DNA from 2 places in the Arthrobacter sp. 147(2020) genome. Region 2 is predicted to be linked to the other one. Evidence: predicted binding sites of a transcription regulator. Region 2 holds the regulator's gene; the other holds the start of a gene.
The links. Region 2 encodes HrcA, which represses chaperone genes, less so after heat shock. Its sites were predicted from a motif close to TTNGCACTCGNNNNNNNCGAGTGCNAA; they were not measured.

Region 1: groES (co-chaperone GroES) is a predicted target of HrcA. The motif match lies at 3,224-3,250, and genes of this name have one in related genera.

Annotation. Positions count from the first base shown of each region.
Region 1 covers NZ_JABFOM010000003.1:96,949-101,943, forward strand. Annotated here, with positions in the region: gene guaB (IMP dehydrogenase) at 1-403, opposite strand, end outside; gene HMI58_RS03920 (hypothetical protein) at 536-901, opposite strand; gene groL (chaperonin GroEL) at 1,037-2,650, opposite strand; gene groES (co-chaperone GroES) at 2,786-3,082, opposite strand; gene HMI58_RS14800 (hypothetical protein) at 3,309-3,437, shown strand; gene HMI58_RS03935 (peptide chain release factor 3) at 3,527-4,995, shown strand, end outside.
Region 2 covers NZ_JABFOM010000010.1:75,951-80,945, reverse strand. Annotated here, with positions in the region: gene dnaJ (molecular chaperone DnaJ) at 1-704, opposite strand, end outside; gene hrcA (heat-inducible transcriptional repressor HrcA) at 810-1,823, opposite strand; gene HMI58_RS09250 (DUF3097 family protein) at 1,973-2,818, shown strand; gene HMI58_RS09245 (DUF4870 domain-containing protein) at 2,929-3,360, shown strand; gene hemW (radical SAM family heme chaperone HemW) at 3,410-4,639, opposite strand; gene lepA (translation elongation factor 4) at 4,642-4,995, opposite strand, start outside.

The DNA.
Region 1 (4,995 bases), on a different contig from region 2:
CGACCACGGGGAGTCCTGAGACACGGTAGTGCCCGCACAGCTCATCGAGTTCGGAGAGGGTGGCATCAGGTCCGATGGTCACCGGGTGGGTGATCATTCCGGATTCGCTACGCTTCACCCGGTCCACCTGTTCGGCCTGGTCCTGAATGGAGAGGTTGCGGTGGATGACCCCGAGACCGCCCTGGCGTGCCATCGCGACGGCCATCCGCGCCTCGGTGACCGTATCCATGGCCGAGGACAGCAGGGGGGTCTGGACGGTGATGCGCTTGGATACCCGCGAACTCGTATCGGCTTCGGAAGGGATCACGTCGGTGAGGCCAGGCAGGAGCAGGACGTCGTCGTACGTCAGGCCAACGAATCCGAACGGGTCGTGGGTTTCGTTACGCGGGGACGGGTGGCTCACTGCGTCGCCTCTTTCTCAGATGGTCTGTTGGTAGAAGCTGGCCCTCGGATGATCGGACTGCCAGACTCTCATCCTAAAACCATTGCCGGGCGCACCCTATTCCGCGGGCGCTTTGGCGGGGCGTGAAGTCGCTCACGGGCGGTCGTCTGATCCGGGAGGACGACTTGGCGCATCCTGTTCGGCCCTCACCCACGCGGGGCGCATGAACCGCGGTAGCCAGGCGGTGCTCAGCAACCACAGCAGGATGCCGGTCATGGTCATCCCGACTGCTACAACCGTGAGCGGTCGCGGGGCGTTCACATCCGCCAGAAGGGCTGCCAGCGGCGCCAGGGCAAAGCCGATCCCGCCAAAGAGCAAGCCCAGGCCAACATAGCTGTCCACGCGCGGAATGAGACCCGGTTGCAGCCAGGTCCGCCAGCGACCACGGTAGGCGTTCACGCCGCACAGGGTCATGATCACGCCTGCGACGAAGCTGATGAGTCCCACAGAGAAATCCATCGGTGAATAATCCCCTCTGCCACTGGAACCTGACGCTTGGTGCTACCCAGCGTACGACGACACCCCCGGTCGAAGAACCGGGGGTGTCGTCGTTACTGAGTGGCCCTGCGTCCGGGGGACGCAAGGCCGGTGCCGCTAGTGGCTGTGGCCGTGGCCGTCTTCGTCGTCGTTCTCAGGCTTCTCGACCACCAGTGTTTCGGTGGTGAGAATCAGGGCCGCGATGGACGCCGCGTTCCGCAGCGCCGAACGGGTGACCTTGACGGGGTCGATGATGCCGGCGTCGATAAGGTTCTCGTAGTCGCCGGTGACGGCGTTGAAACCGTGACCTGGCTCGAGTTCCTCGACACGGTGCACCACGACGTAGCCTTCGTGACCAGCGTTCTCGGCAATCCAGCGCAGCGGCTGTGCCAGGGCACGGCGCACCAGGTTGATCGCGGTCGCCGCATCACCCTCAAGGGCGAGGACGGCTGAATCGGTGTCAAGCGCCTTTGACGCGTGGATCAGCGCAGCGCCGCCACCGGCGACGATGCCCTCGTCGAGAGCCGCGCGTGTGGCTGACACGGCGTCCTCGATGCGATGCTTCTTTTCCTTGAGCTCAACCTCGGTGGCTGCGCCAACCTTGATGACTCCGATGCCGCCTGCCAGCTTGGCCAGGCGTTCCTGCAGCTTCTCACGGTCCCAGTCAGAATCGGTGCGCTCAACCTCAGCGCGGATCTGGGCAACACGGTCAGCGACGTCGGACTCGGTGCCGATGCCGTCGACGATGGTGGTGGTGTCCTTGGTGACGGTGATCCGGCGAGCCGAACCCAGCACCTCGAGGCCCACCTGATCCAGCTTGAGGCCGAGGTCAGGCGAAACGACCTGCGCACCGGTCAGCGTGGCGATGTCCTGCAGCATGGCCTTGCGGCGGTCGCCGAAGCCTGGCGCCTTGACGGCGACAACATTCAGGGTGCCGCGGATCTTGTTCACCACGAGGGTGGACAGCGCTTCGCCGTCAATGTCCTCGGCGATGATGAACAGGGGCTTACCGGCCTGCAGCGCCTTCTCCAGCAGCGGCAGGAATTCCTGCAGCGAGGAGATCTTGCCGGAGTTGATCAGGATGAGTGCATCTTCGAGCACTGCTTCCTGACGCTCTGCGTCGGTGATGAAGTACGGGCTAAGGAAACCCTTGTCGAACTGCATGCCCTCGGTGAGGACCAGCTCGGTCTGGGTGCTTGAGGATTCCTCGATGGTGATGACGCCATCCTTGCCGACCTTCTCGAAGGCCTCAGCGATGAGCTCGCCGACCTCGGTGGACTGGGCAGAGATGGAGGCAACGCTGGCGGTCTGCTGACCGACTACTTCGCGGGCGTTCTCGAGCAGGCGGGCTGCGACGGCCTCGATGGAGACCTCGATGCCACGCTTGAGCTGCGAGGGGGCCGCGCCGGCTGCAACGTTGCGCAGGCCTTCGCTGACCAGTGCCTGCGCCAGAACTGTCGCAGTAGTGGTGCCGTCACCGGCAATGTCGTTGGTCTTGGTGGCCACTTCCTTGGCGAACTGAGCGCCAAGGTTCTCGAACGGGTCGTCCAGTTCGATTTCGCGGGCAATGGTCACGCCGTCGTTGGTGATGGTGGGGGCTCCCCACTTCTTGTCCAGTACGACGTTGCGGCCGCGGGGGCCGAGCGTCACCTTGACGGTGTCAGCCAACTTGTTGACTCCCGCTTCCAGCGCGCGGCGTGCAGCGTCGTCAAACAGCAACTGCTTTGCCATGATGTGTTTCCTCTTCCATTGTGCACATCTGCGTGGGCAGATTGTGCGTGTGCAAATCCTGGTGCTGCTGTGTGCGTCATGACGCACTGACGAGAGAACCCCGGCCTTTACGGCCGGGGTCCACTCGAGGGAAAACTACTTAACGACGATCGCCAGAACGTCGCGAGCCGAGAGTACGAGGTACTCTGCGCCGGCGTGCTTGACTTCGGTTCCGCCGTACTTGGAGTAGATGACAATGTCGCCTTCGGCTACATCGACGGGGACGCGGTTTCCGTTATCGTCAACGCGACCTGGGCCTACTGCAACAACTTCGCCCTCCTGGGGCTTTTCCTTGGCAGTATCCGGGATGACCAGACCCGAGGCAGTGGTCTGCTCGGCTTCCAGTGGGCGGACAACAATACGATCCTCAAGAGGCTTAATAGAGACCGGCACGCGGACCTCTCCTTCGCTTGGGTGACAAATGGAATTAAGGCCTTCGGATGGCGCTGACCGTCGTCGCGGTGCCGGCTCACGCTTCCCTGAAGGAGTTAGCACCCTCATGGTGAGAGTGCCAAGTCTGACTTTATGCATTGGTTAGCACTCGGTCAAGGCGAGTGCCAGATTGCGCTGCGAGCGCAGCCCCATTCCGGTCCGGATGGTTCACGGATTCACATTGCTGATGATCGATGCCCTGCCCACTCCCGCGGAGATCCCGACGACGGCGGCGAGGATCGCGGGGAAACACCGCCTCGACCTCCGGCAGGATCGGCGCTGGTGCGTCTCGCGGTCCTCCACGGCTGGAGCCTAACGTCTGCCTTCGACGCCGTTAGACTCCGCCCAGTAGACTGGGCAACTGGCCCTTTACTGGCCATCCCACTCTCTTTCGAAAGCAGTTTCGTGACCCAGCAGGTACAGGCCACCGCCCGGAGCAACAGCGGCATTGTCCAGGAGGCTTCCCGCCGTCGGACCTTCGCGGTAATCTCGCACCCCGACGCCGGCAAGTCGACCCTGACCGAGGCCCTGGCGCTGCATGCCCGGGTGATCGGGACGGCCGGTGCCACCAATGGCAAGGAGAACCGTCGGGAGACCGTCTCCGACTGGATGCAGATGGAAAAGGACCGCGGCATCTCGATCAGCTCCACTGCCCTGCAGTTCTCCTACCGGGACACCGTCATCAACCTGCTGGACACCCCCGGCCACTCCGACTTCTCCGAGGACACCTACCGGGTGCTCGCGGCAGTGGACTGCGCGGTCATGCTGATCGACGCCGCCAAGGGCCTCGAAACCCAGACCATGAAGCTGTTCGAAGTCTGTCGTCAACGGAACATCCCCATCATCACCGTGATCAACAAGTGGGACCGGCCCGGGCTCGACACCCTGGCCCTGATGGACGAGATCACCGAGCGCACCGGTTTGATCCCCATGCCCCTCACCTGGGCCGTCGGCATTGCCGGCGACTTCCGCGGTGTCTGGGACCTGAAACGCGACGAGTTCGTCCGCTTCACCAGGAAAAACGCTGGCGCCTCCCTCGCCACGGAGGAGCACCTCACCCCTGACGAGGCGCTTGCCCAGGAGGGCGACGCCTGGACCGACGCCCTCGACGAGGCGTCGCTGGTGATCGAGTCGAATCAGCCCTTCGATAAGGAGAGCTTCCACGCCGGAACCGGGACGCCGGTGCTGTTCTCGTCAGCGGTCCTGAACTTCGGCGTCCAGCACATCCTCGACACCCTGGTTGACCTGGCGCCCGCCGCCTCACCCCGCAAGGACATTGACGGCAATCCCCGCCCTGTGGATGCACCCTTCTCGGGCTTCGTCTTCAAGGTGCAGGCAGGCATGAACCGCGCCCACCGCGATCATGTGGCCTTCATCAGGGTCTGCTCCGGCGTCTTCGAACGCGGCATGGTGGTCACCCACGCCAACTCGGGGAAAACCTTCGCCACCAAGTACGCGCAGCAGCTGTTCGGCCGCGAACGCGAGGTGATCGACGAAGCCTGGCCGGGCGACGTCGTCGGGCTGGTCAACGCCTCCGCCCTGCGGATGGGCGATAGCCTCTACGTCGAGGAGCCGGTCGAGTACCCACCGATCCCCCTGTTCAGCCCTGAGCACTTCCGGGTGGCCCGGTCCAAGGACCCCAGCCGTTTCAAACAGTTCCGGCGCGGGATCGAACAGCTCGGCCACGAGGGAATCATCCAGGTACTCCGCTCTGATCTCCGGGGAGACCAGGCGCCAGTGCTGGCAGCGGTCGGACCGATGCAGTTCGAAGTGGTCGCGGACCGGATGGAACACGACTTCAGCGCGCCCATGCGGATGGAACCGCTGCAGTATTCGCTGGCCAGGCTCACCACCCACGACGCCCAGGCCGCGCT
Region 2 (4,995 bases):
CCGGCTTCGCCTTGGCCGCCGAGCTGGATACGGGTCCCGGTGGAGACACCCGCCGGCACCTTGATGGTGAGGCTGCGGCGGCTGCGGACCCGGCCGTCGCCGTTGCATTCGTGGCAAGGGTTGGGGATTACTGTGCCGAAGCCCTGGCAGGTGCCACAGGTGGCGCTGGTCATGACCTGGCCCAGAATGGACCGGACGGCCCGCTGTACCTGGCCTGATCCACCACAGATGTCGCAGGTCCGCGGCGAGGTGCCGGGCTGGCAGCAGGAACCGTCACAGGTGGGGCAGACCGCTGCGGTGTCGACGTCGATCTTCTTGTTGATCCCGAACACGGCGTCGACCAGGTCGATCCGGACCGCAATGAGCGCGTCCTGACCCCGGCGGGTGCGCGACGGCGGTCCGCTGGGTCCGCCGCCGCCGAAGAAGGTCTCGAAGATGTCCTGGAACGCAAAGCCCGGGCCGGCGTGTCCGCCACCGAAACCGTTATCGGTCCCGTTCTCGTTGCCCGTGGTGTCATACACCCGGCGCTTCTGTGGGTCGGACAGCACCTCGTAGGCGCGGGTGACCAGCTTGAACTCCTCCGACGCGTCCGGCCCCGTATTGACGTCCGGGTGAAGTTTCCGCGCCAGCTTGCGATAGGCCTTCTTGATCTCCTCGCCGCTCGCATCGCGGTTCACACCGAGGACTTCATAGTGATTACTCACTCCTGCACTTCACTTCCTGTGTCACTGGTCGAGGTGGGGCAAAAGCGCCCCACCTTCGAAAGGTTCGGTTCTTGCCTTCAAAGTTCCTGCGTGTCGGGTGCCCGGCTAGTCCGTCAGGATCCGGGACAGATAGCGGGCCACCGCGCGTACCGCCGACATCGACGTGGGATAGTCCATCCGGGTAGGTCCGAGGACTCCCACTTTCGCCAACGAGTCGGGGCCGTACCCGGTGGCAATCACCGATGCTTCGGCGAGGCCTCCGTGGGGGTTTTCCCGCCCGATCCGCACCGACACGCCAAATGCATCGTGTTTCATTTCGGAGAGGAGGCGGAGCATGACCACCTGTTCCTCAAGTGCTTCCAGCACGGGGCCGATGCTCAAGGGAAAGTCTACGGTGGATCGGGCAAGGTTGGCTGTACCTGCCATCACAATCCGGTCTTCGCGGTTGATCCCGGCGAGCTGCTCGAGGGTCCGCGCCAGGACAGTGCCGGCCCTGCGCTGCTGAAACGGCAGCGCTGCCACAGCCAGCGCCAGTTCCTGCGGGAGGAACGTCAGCTTCGTCCCGGCCACCGAGCCGAGGAAATGCTGCCGGAGTTCGGCGAGGCTGTTCTCGGGGACGGGCTCGGGCAGGGGCACCACACGCTGCTGTACGGTGCCGTTCGTGGCGATCAGGACCACCAGCACCTGGTTTGGCGCCAGCAGGACGAACTCGAGGTGCCGGACGGCGGCGCTCCCCAGATGGGGGTACTGCACCACTGCCACCTGGTTGGTGAGATGGGACAGCAACCGGACGGTGCGGTCCATCACGTCATCGAGATCCTCAGCTCCCTCCAGCAGCGTCTGGATGGCGCGTTTCTCTGGCGCGGACAACGGCTTGACCTCGGAAATCTGGTCGACAAAGAGGCGATAGCCCTTGTCGGTGGGGATCCGGCCGGAACTGGTGTGGGGCGCCGTGATCAGCCCCTCTTCCTCCAGCACCGCCATATCGTTGCGGATGGTGGCCGATGAGACACCCAGTTGATGCCGCTCCACCAGGGCCTTCGATCCAACAGGCTCCCGGGAATGCACATAGTCCTCGACGATGGCACGCAGTACTTCCAGTCGGCGTGGTTCGCTCACTTTTCACCTCCGAACATGGTTCCTTGACTCTTCCAACGGATCTGGCACTCGACACGCCCAAGTGCCAAGTCTAGTACTTTCCGATGAATTGTTAGCATTGAAATCCCTGGCCGGACTGTCCAGCGGTGAGCCGGGAAGCGAGTATGACGATGTCCAGTTACGAATGGGGAGCACAGGACATTTCGGCTCCCCGCAGTGGCCCCCTGCCCAAGATTCCGGTCAGCGCTGGGCTGGTCCTGGAAGACGTCCAGAGCGGCTACGTCGGCGCGGTGGTCCGGGTGGAGAAATCCGGTGGCATGCACGTCATGGTGTTGGAGGACCGCCGCGGCAGGCTCAAGACCTTCCGCCTCGGGTTCGGTTTCCATGTGGATGGTTCGCCCGTGGAGATCGTCGCCCCAGCGGTGGCGCCGGCCGCTCCCGCGCGCCGGGTGACGGCGTCGGGATCCGTGAAGGTGGACGGTGCCCGGGCGCGCACAGCCCGCGCCAGCCGGATCTGGGTCGAAGGCCAGCATGATGCCGAACTCATCGAGAAGGTGTGGGGTGATGACCTGCGCCTCGAGGGTATCGTCGTTGAGCCGCTTCACGGAGTCGAGGACCTCGCCGGGATGATCCGGGCCTTCGCCCCCGGACCCCATCGACGGCTTGGCATCCTCGTCGACCACCTGGTCACCGGATCCAAGGAGCAGCGCATCGCACAAGAGGCGATGAAGGTCCCGGGGGCCGCCGCCAACGTTCTCATCGTCGGACACCCCTATGTAGACGTGTGGCAGGCCATCAAGCCCGCAGCCGTCGGATTGACCGCCTGGCCGGTGGTGCCGCGGGGCCAGGACTGGAAGACCGGCATCCTGGCGGGGCTCGGGTGGCCCAACTCCGACAAGGCAGCCATCGCGCACGGCTGGAAGCGCCTGCTCGGCTGCGTCACCAGCTATGCCGACCTGGAACCGTCACTGCTGGGGCGGGTGGAGGAAGTGATTGACTTCCTGACCGATCCTTAGGATTTCCGGTCGGGGCGACTGATCCGCAGTGCACGATTGCTGGGCAACGACGTACTCTAGTGAGGAAGGCCCCTGCCCCGGCGGCCCCGAAAGCAATGAAGGATGTCCAGTTGTCTAACCCCGCCGACCAGCCCAAGCAGCACGGATCCGCGGAGGGCCACGGCCAGCCCTCGTCCGCATTTGAGGGCGTCCCGGCGAATGCGCTGCCCCTGACCGCGTCCGAAGACCGGCAGTGGGCAACCTTGGCACACTTCGGCGGAATCCTGGGGTTCATTCCTTCACTGCTGATCCTGCTCATCTTCAAGGACCGCGGCCCGTTCACCGCCCAGGAGGCGCGGGAGGCATTCAACTTCACCTTCCCGCCAACGCTGCTCGCGTTTGCGGCCTGGCTGCTGTCCCTGCTGCCCACGGTTGGCGGTCTGTTCGCCGTCGTCAATGCACTGATCTGGGTGGCCATCGCGCTGTCGTCGGTAGTTGCCGGGATCCAGGTCAACCGCGGCCGGCCCTACCGTTACACGGTGAACCTCCGACTCTTCAAGTAGGCAAGTATTCCGGCACTGCCGGTCGGCGGGAAGCGCGCCGGTCAATCAGTCAGTCGGGTAGCAACCTGCGGACCACCGCGTCGGCGAGCAGCCGGCCGCTGGCAGTCAGGGTAATGGTCCCACCGAACGCGGCGGCCGGATCCACCAGCGAATCGGCGATCAGCCCGGCCACCGCCAGGCGGCCTTCCGGACGCAGAGCACTGGTAGGCAGACCCTCGCGAAGCCTGGCGCGGAGCATCACGTCCTCAACGTACCGGGTGTCGTCGTCGAGAATTTCCCGGCCCGCAGCCGGCGATACGCCCGTGGACAGCCGCTGTGCGTAGGCGGTGGGATGCTTCACGTTCCACCATCGCACACCCCCCACATGTGAGTGGGCGCCGGGACCGGCACCCCACCAATCGTCGCCCCGCCAGTAGGCAAGGTTGTGGCGGCACTCGTCCTCGGGAGTGCGCGCCCAGTTGCTGACCTCGTACCAGCTCAGCCCGGCGGCGGCCATGGCCTGCTCGGCCAGGGCGTACTTCTCGGCATGGTCGTCGTCGTCGATGTCGGGCACCTGGCCCCGGCGGATCCGCGCGGCAAGCTTGGTGCCATCCTCGATAATCAGCGCATAGGCGGAGACGTGGTCCGGCCCGTAGGACAGGGCTGCGTCGAGGGACCGCTGCCAGTCCGCTGCACTCTCCCCTGGTGTGCCGTAGATGAGGTCCAGGCTGACGCGCAGCCCGGCATCCCGGGCCCATTGGACGGCCAACGGCACCCGCTCGGGCGAGTGGGTGCGGTCCAGCACTTCCAGGACGTGGGGCACCGCCGACTGCATGCCGAAGGACACCCGGGTGAAGCCTGCCTCGGCCAGCACTGCAAGCGATTCGGGGGTGACCGAGTCGGGGTTAGCCTCGGTGGTCACCTCGGCGCCGGGGGCTAGCCCCCAGTGCCCGACGGCGGTCCTCAGCACTGACGCGAGGTCCTCGGCAGGGAGCAGGGTGGGGGTGCCGCCGCCGAAGAAGATCGTTGACAGGGGCCGCGCAGCAGTGCCCGACTCGGTCAGGACGCGGCCGGCAAGGTCCAGTTCAGCGCTGACCGTCGCCGCGTACCGGTCCTGGGACGCGCCGCCGCCCAACTCGGTCGCGGTGTAGGTATTGAAGTCGCAGTACCCGCACCGCACAGCGCAGAACGGAATGTGGACGTAGAGCCCCAGCTTGCGCTCGGCGCTGCCGACCGCAGCCTGTTCCGGTAGCAGGCCGTTCTCCGGCGAGGGCAGGCCAAGAGGGAGGGCACTTGGCATTGCTACTTCTTGACCTTGTCCTTGGATTCGTCGGTGGTGAGGGCAGCAATGAAGGCTTCCTGGGGAACTTCTACCCGTCCCACCATCTTCATCCGCTTCTTGCCTTCCTTCTGCTTCTCGAGCAGTTTGCGCTTACGGGTGATGTCGCCGCCGTAGCACTTTGCAAGGACGTCCTTGCGGATGGCCCTGATGCTTTCGCGGGCGATGATCCGTGAGCCAATCGCGGCCTGGATGGGAACCTCGAATTGCTGGCGGGGAATGAGCTCGCGCAGCTTGCCGGTCATCATCACGCCGTAGGCGTAGGCCTTGTCGCGGTGGGTGATGGCCGAGAAAGCGTCGACCTGTTCGCCCTGCAG